Regions from separate parts of the Alteromonas sp. ABH4_456 genome, predicted to be linked through region 2. Evidence: predicted binding sites of a transcription regulator. Region 2 holds the regulator's gene; the other holds the start of a gene.
The links. Region 2 encodes LexA, which represses DNA repair genes until DNA is damaged. Its sites were predicted from a motif close to TACTGTATNNNNATACAGTA; they were not measured.

Region 1: ACXAG2_RS19365 (S24 family peptidase) is a predicted target of LexA. The motif match lies at 1,613-1,632, and genes of this name have one in related genera.

The regions. Positions count from the first base shown of each region.
Region 1 covers NZ_JBSWXO010000017.1:72,331-75,746, reverse strand. Annotated here, with positions in the region: gene ACXAG2_RS19380 (GbsR/MarR family transcriptional regulator) at 1-56, opposite strand, end outside; partial or broken gene ACXAG2_RS19375 (IS3 family transposase) at 355-1,026, shown strand; partial or broken gene ACXAG2_RS19370 (Y-family DNA polymerase) at 982-1,184, opposite strand; gene ACXAG2_RS19365 (S24 family peptidase) at 1,172-1,588, opposite strand; gene ACXAG2_RS19360 (YebG family protein) at 1,689-1,982, shown strand; gene ACXAG2_RS19355 (methyl-accepting chemotaxis protein) at 1,990-3,416, opposite strand, start outside.
Region 2 covers NZ_JBSWXO010000002.1:448,650-452,065, reverse strand. Annotated here, with positions in the region: gene ACXAG2_RS05030 (type 1 glutamine amidotransferase domain-containing protein) at 1-614, shown strand, start outside; gene lexA (transcriptional repressor LexA) at 873-1,499, shown strand; gene ACXAG2_RS05020 (serine hydrolase domain-containing protein) at 1,602-2,741, opposite strand; gene ACXAG2_RS05015 (YceI family protein) at 2,851-3,416, opposite strand, start outside.

The DNA.
Region 1 (3,416 bases), on a different contig from region 2:
CTGCCCATTTCGCCAAAGTGCACTACGGCAGAAGTAGAAAGAGGTGACATTTTCACTAACGAACCATCATAAAGTTTCAGAAATTTCTGAAACTTTATGACTTATTTTGATCTAGGTCAAATTAAATCTTGACTGTATGAAAGGTTTATATGACTTAAGATACTCATGTAGACTTTTAATATTTATACAACACCATGATATTTAAATTAAAAGATCATCAGTAATGTCACAACTGCGGCATTTTGTCGCATTGTCTGTTCCAGGCTTTGCCCTATACTTACCAGCCAAATCGGACTCACCAGTAACCTCACTTCAGGGAAATTTGATATTGTTACGCCGCCGTAAGTCAATAGCTGGCCTGTTCGTTGGCTATGTCGGATGCTGGATGTTCATCCCAGCGGATACTATGCCTGGAGCAGTAAGCCTCTGTCGAAACGCGACAAAGCCAACCGTCGTCTAACAGGACTAATTAAGCAATTCTGGCTGGAGTCTGGTGGCGTGTACGGCTACCGCAAAATTCATTCAGATTTACGGGACATCGGTGAACGATGCGGTATTAACCGCGTGTACCGACTCATGGTTCAGGAAGGATTACGAGCTAAGGTTGGCTATCCTCGACCTCGGCATCGAGGCGGAGAAAGTCACGTTGTGGTGCCAAATCGGCTGAACCGGAAGTTTAGTCCCGGTGCGCCTGATGAAGCCTGGGTAACGGATATCACGCATGTCCGAACTCACGAAGGCTGGCTGTATCTGGCGGTTGTTGTCGACTTGTTCTCCCGAAAGGTAATCGGCTGGTCAATGCAGCAACGAATAACGAAAGACATTGCTCTCAACGCTCTGTTGATGGCTGTATGGCGTCGAAACCCAAAGCAACAAGTGAAGGTGCACTCAGATCAAGGAAGCCAATATACCAGCCACGACTGGCAGGCTTTCCTGAAAGCGAATGGTCTGGAGGGAAGTATGAGCCGACGCGGTAATGTCCACTGCCCCTTTTTGTTCCAGCAGTTTCTGTACCTTGTAGTACGGGCCGAATTTCTTTACGCCGAGGGCTTTCGCCTTGTCGCACAATGCACAAATGCAGCCATCATTGTTGTTAGTACCACCACGGGTTTGTCACGGATAGCGGGGTCAAACACCTTTTCGGCGGACGCATAAAAGCCGTTGGCATCGACTAACGCAAACATTGTCTTAACTGCCTGGTATAGCGATGCATTCTGACAGAACGGACAACAATGCCTTCTTCTTCGAAGGTATCTCCCTCCCCCAACACGTAAGGCTGCTGGTGTTTGCCGGGCGATACCAGAACCATGGCTTTGCGATCGAACAGCTTACACACAAACACACCATTCAAATTTGCCACCACCACATCCAGCGAAGTGGGTGCAGCAGCGCGGTCGACAATGAGTAAATCACCATCAAAAATGCCCACGCCGGTCATCGACTCTCCCTGTGCCTGGCCAATAAACGTAGCAGTGGGATGGTCGATAAGCAGCTCGTCGAGATCAAGCCCAAGCTGACGGTATTCGGCAGCAGGGGACTCGAAGCCGGTGATACCAGCCTGTGCAATAACCGGAATAATTCTCAACATAGTACAAAAAACAGTTGCCTCAGATACTGTTTATTTATACAGTAATTATGAATCAGGTTAAAATTAAATTTCATTTTACGTTCGACATCGGAGAACCATCATGGCTATTACAGTGCAATATGTTGTTTCGCATAAAGGGGTAGAAAAGTTGGTCACTACAGACAAGAAGGAAGCTGATCAGTATGACAAAATGCTGGATGCGGCAGACAATCTGGCTGCTTACATCGGTGCGAAAGGTATCAAGCTGGAAGACGACGTGATTGAGAATCTGTCTGTCATGCTGGCAAAGAATAAAGATGCCGTCGGCAAATTGCTCAAAGGTGCTTCTGCTGATGACGTCCTCGACGCCGAATCAGCAGAAGTGGTAAAGCTTCAGGCAAACAGTAAAAACTAAAAGCGGGTTACACCACATTCCGCTTATTGGTAAAGCGGGTGATAACCGAGTGTACTTCGTTAACGGTTTTACGCAGACGCTGGCTGGCATCTAATGATGATTCTGATGCCCGCTGGGTATCTTTGGCACCATCGGCAATTTCTACGACTTGCTGATTGATGTGCTCTGCCACAGAACTTTGCTGCTCTACAGCGGAGGCCATTTCGAAGGTTTGATCTGCAATAACACTCACGGCCTGATTAATATCTGCCAGTGTTTTGCGGGTATCTTCAACAATGGCCGTGCCCTGCTCGGCTGATGCCATACCGTCATTGGATACTCTGACAGCCCGTTCTGACCGCTCAGCCAGAACATGGATAATATTATGAATTTTATCTGTGGACTCTCTGGTTTTTGATGCCAGTGACCGTACTTCATCAGCAACTACAGCGAAGCCTCGTCCCTGCTCGCCGGCGCGTGCAGCTTCAATGGCGGCGTTCAGTGCCAGCAGGTTTGTCTGTTCAGCAATGGTCGATATTAAACTGGCAGCTTCACCAATATCATTCGTTGACTGCGCCAGTTCCTGCACGGTGACCGAAATAGAACTGACCGCTTCTTTAAGCGCCATGATGGCAGATAACGCTTCGTCCGCTTTTTGATTACCGGCTTCCACATTCTTAGAAGCAGAACGGGCGCTGTCGGCGTTCATGTCAACCCGCTCTGAAACACTTTGAATAGCCTGCGACATCTCGTTAACGGCTGAAGCAATGTTTTGCGTTGCCTCGTTTTGCTGCACGACAGCCGTACTGGTGATTTCGGCCTGTTGATGGGTGGTGTTGGCAATCGTATCCAACCCCCCGGCGGCATCCTGAATGCGGGCAAGAGCTGTGCGGCTGCGCGCAAGCTCACAGCCCAAAACCAGTTTGGCACGTGACCGGTTACCGAAGTCGGCAAAATAGGTTTGCGATACCACCGGATTCGAATAGCTGTCCGGAGAAATATCAATAAGCGCCTGCCAGTCACCTTTAATTTTAGAGGCCATCCAGAAACTGCACAGCGCGAAACCTGCGGCAGCGAGAACAGCCGGCAACACACCCGCTGTGACGAACAGGGCAGCCACGGTTATAAGACCCATCACGATAAATGGCAGGTAATTTTTCATATAGTGAACGGCCAGTTCACCGGTTGACGTACTGGACTTACCTTCACGTAGCCGCTCGTAACGGTATTCTGCACGGGCAATTTCGTCCGGTAAGGCCGGCACACGTACTGATTCATAACCCGTGATCTGAGAATTTTCAAAAACCGGGGTCACGAACGCCGAAACCCAGTAATGGTCTCCATTTTTGCGCCGGTTTTTTACCAGTCCCATCCAGATATTGCCAGCAGACAAGGTATCCCACATTTCGCGGAACACACCGGGCGGCATGTCCGGATGGCGCACAATATTATGGT
Region 2 (3,416 bases):
TTTGGTTAGAAGAGTTTGCCGCACCTTACTACACCTTTTTAGATGCAGGTGCTGAGCTGGTGTTGGCTTCACCTCTGGGGGGACAACCACCTCTGGACCCGAAAAGTGACTTGCCTGACTTTCAAACCCCTGCTACCGAGCGATTTAAACAAGACGAGCAGGCGCAGCAAGTACTGGCGAATACCGTCAAACTTGAAAACGTATCACAAGCAGATTTTGATGCAGTGTTTTACCCTGGCGGTCATGGCCCTCTGTGGGATCTTGCCGAGTCAGATCAGTCTGTTTCACTGATCGAAGCGTTTGAGCGGGCAGGCAAGCCAATCAGTTTTGTGTGTCATGCCCCTGGGGTCCTGCGTCATGTAAAAACTGATAACGGCGAGCCGCTTATCAAAGGTCGTAAAGTTACTGGCTTTACTAACGGAGAAGAAGCGGGAGTGGAGTTGACTGATGTGGTGCCATTCTTGATAGAAGATGAATTCATTCGTCTTGGCGGTCACTATGAAAAAGGTGCGGACTGGGAGCCTCACGTAGTTGAAGATGGCCGATTGATTACAGGCCAAAATCCAGCCAGCTCCGAAGCTGTCGCGCAAGCCTTGATTAAACAACTTGCATAATTCCCCTCAAATCTAGCCGGTGGCGTTCTGATTAGGAGGCCACCTGGCGAAAATTTCTTGATAAGAAGATACCTTTTTATTCCCAAGGAGAACTAAAACAGCGTATTACAATGTATAACTAATGCATATCGTTGCAATGAAAACCAGGCGCTGTTAACTGCGCCCCTTGAATAAGCGTAATAATTTCGCCGGCAGCTCTTGTCAAACCAGCGCAACTGTATATACTCACAGGAACTGTATAGAAAAACAGGGCTGTTTATGCGTCCACTTACTCCAAGACAAACGGAAGTTCTCGAACTGATCAAAACCACCATGCTGGAAACCGGCATGCCGCCCACCCGTGCGGAAATTGCGAAGCAATTAGGGTTTAAATCAGCTAATGCAGCAGAAGAGCATTTAAAGGCGCTGGCCCGTAAAGGTGTTATCGAAATTCTGGCGGGTACCTCACGGGGTATAAAGCTGAATATTCCGCTGGAAGCAGAAAACGATGAAGACGCAGGCTTACCGTTAATCGGCCGTGTTGCGGCAGGTGAACCTATTCTGGCGCAGGAACATGTGGAAATGCATTACAAGGTCGACCCTGATCTGTTCCACCCCCGTGCAGATTTCCTGTTACGTGTAAACGGTATGAGTATGAAAGATATCGGTATTCTGGATGGTGATTTACTTGCCGTTCACCGAACTACTGACGTGCACAATGGGCAGGTTGTTGTTGCCAGGGTTGATGAGGATGTCACGGTAAAACGTCTGGAAAAACGCGGCCGCGAAGTATGGCTGCATGCAGAAAATGAAGAATTCGATACCATCAAGGTAGATCTTGCTGCTGAACCATTCAACATTGAAGGTCTGGCCGTAGGTGTTATCCGCAATGCTGACTGGATGTAAGTCTTTTCGCTAAGCGCGGTGCAATAACTATTGTGTGCGCTGGCCACAGCGTTGAAAAATTAGAAGGGCGGTGATGTGAACCATCATCGCCCTTTTTCATTACTATTGGCTGGTATGTGCAAAGTGCAGTGTCTTGAGCGCCAGCAGAAAAACATCAGCATTGTCTTCACCACTGACATTTTTTACTACAGTAACCGCTGTTTTATGTTCACGGCAAAGAATGGTCATTGTAATGCCGCCCATACTGCCACCTGAGTGCATCACTGCATCAGGAATATCGTCCATCAAAGCCAGCGCGCTCACATTATCTTTATACGCTTTACGTTGTTTGTAATCGCCAAAACCGGTTTTCCAGCCTATGCCGAAGCCCACGGTTTCACCATTGTTAAGCCTGGCAGGAGTAAACATGGCGCGGGTAGTCTCTGGTTTCAGGTAGTCGCTTGCCACATGGGCTACAGCAAACCGGACAATATCTGACGGCGTAGAAATAAAACCGCCGCCGGCCCATTTATAGCTGTGATCCGTTTGTGGCGCATTAATCAGCTCACCTTCGTGTACGGTGTAAGGTCTCGCCCGGTGATCGATGATAGTGTACTGGTCGTCAAATACCGTGTTGTCCAGTTTCAGCGGCGCGAACACTTCTTCGTTTATGATGGCGCGGAAATCCCGGGACGAGTCAGCCCCTTCCATTGCGGCACTGACCAGTGTCCAGGCAAACGTTGAATAACGGTGATCTGTGCCAGGTGCAAACAGCAGCGGATCATCTTTAAACATCGCCAGTGCACTGTAGATATCCGGATAACTTTCATTCAGAAGGAATTCATTGGCACCTTCTTTGTAGTGCCTGATGCCTGCTGTATGTGAGGTAAGCTGGCGCAGAGTAATGACCGGTTTATCAGCAGGCCATGCGCTGACGTATTCAGTTACCGGTTTATCCAGATCAATGTAGCCTGCTTCTGCAAGGCGCATTAATCCGGCGGTGGCGATGAGTTTAGAGACACTACCTATACGCACCTTGTGATCTGTCGTCATCAGTGCTTGGTTTTCCACGTCGGCAAAACCGTAGCCTTTAGCCATCAGCATGCTCTTATCGTTGCCCAGTGCCATGGTTATACCCGGCACTGTGTCATGACTTACCGCTTCTTCAAACAGAGCGTTAATAGCGCCGGAAGGAAGATCTTTGGCAAAAACAGAGGGTGTTAAAAATAACAGAAAAGAGGAGAAAACAGCGCGGCGCAACATAGAAGCAATCCCTGACAATAAAAACAATCAGACTACCGCAGTTAACAGGCCGCTACCAATAAAAAAGCCCGCTCGCGCGGGCCGGGCATCCGGACGGTGATGCGAAAACTTATTTAGCTTGTGCTTCTGTGGTGATGTGCAGCGTGACTTCGTCACTCACATTCGGTACATACATATCAATCCCGAAGTCAGAACGCTTGATGGTGGTCATTGCATCAAAACCAATCGCTTCTTTCTGTGTCATCGGGTGTACACCTGAACCATTCAGAGTGACATCCATAGTGACGGACTTAGTCACTCCTTTGATCGTCAGATCGCCGGTCACTTCCATCGTCTTATCACCTGTCATTTCAACATCTGTACTGGTGAAGGTGGCAGAAGGAAACTTCGCTGCATTGAACCAGTCAGCACCGACAAATTCTTCATTCAGATTTTTAACAAATGAATCAATGGTATCAATTTTCACCGACACATCGATTTTGCTGTCTTCCGGCGCGTCTTTGTCAAACACGATGGTGCCTTCAGCGCCGTTGATGGCGGCTGTCGGATTAGAGAATCCGAAGTGATTCCATGAAGCGATAACGCTGGTGTGAGTAGGATCAATCTGATAGCTCACAGGCGCCGCGAATGCGCCTGCACTGATTAAACCTGAAACTAATACTGCCGGGATAAATT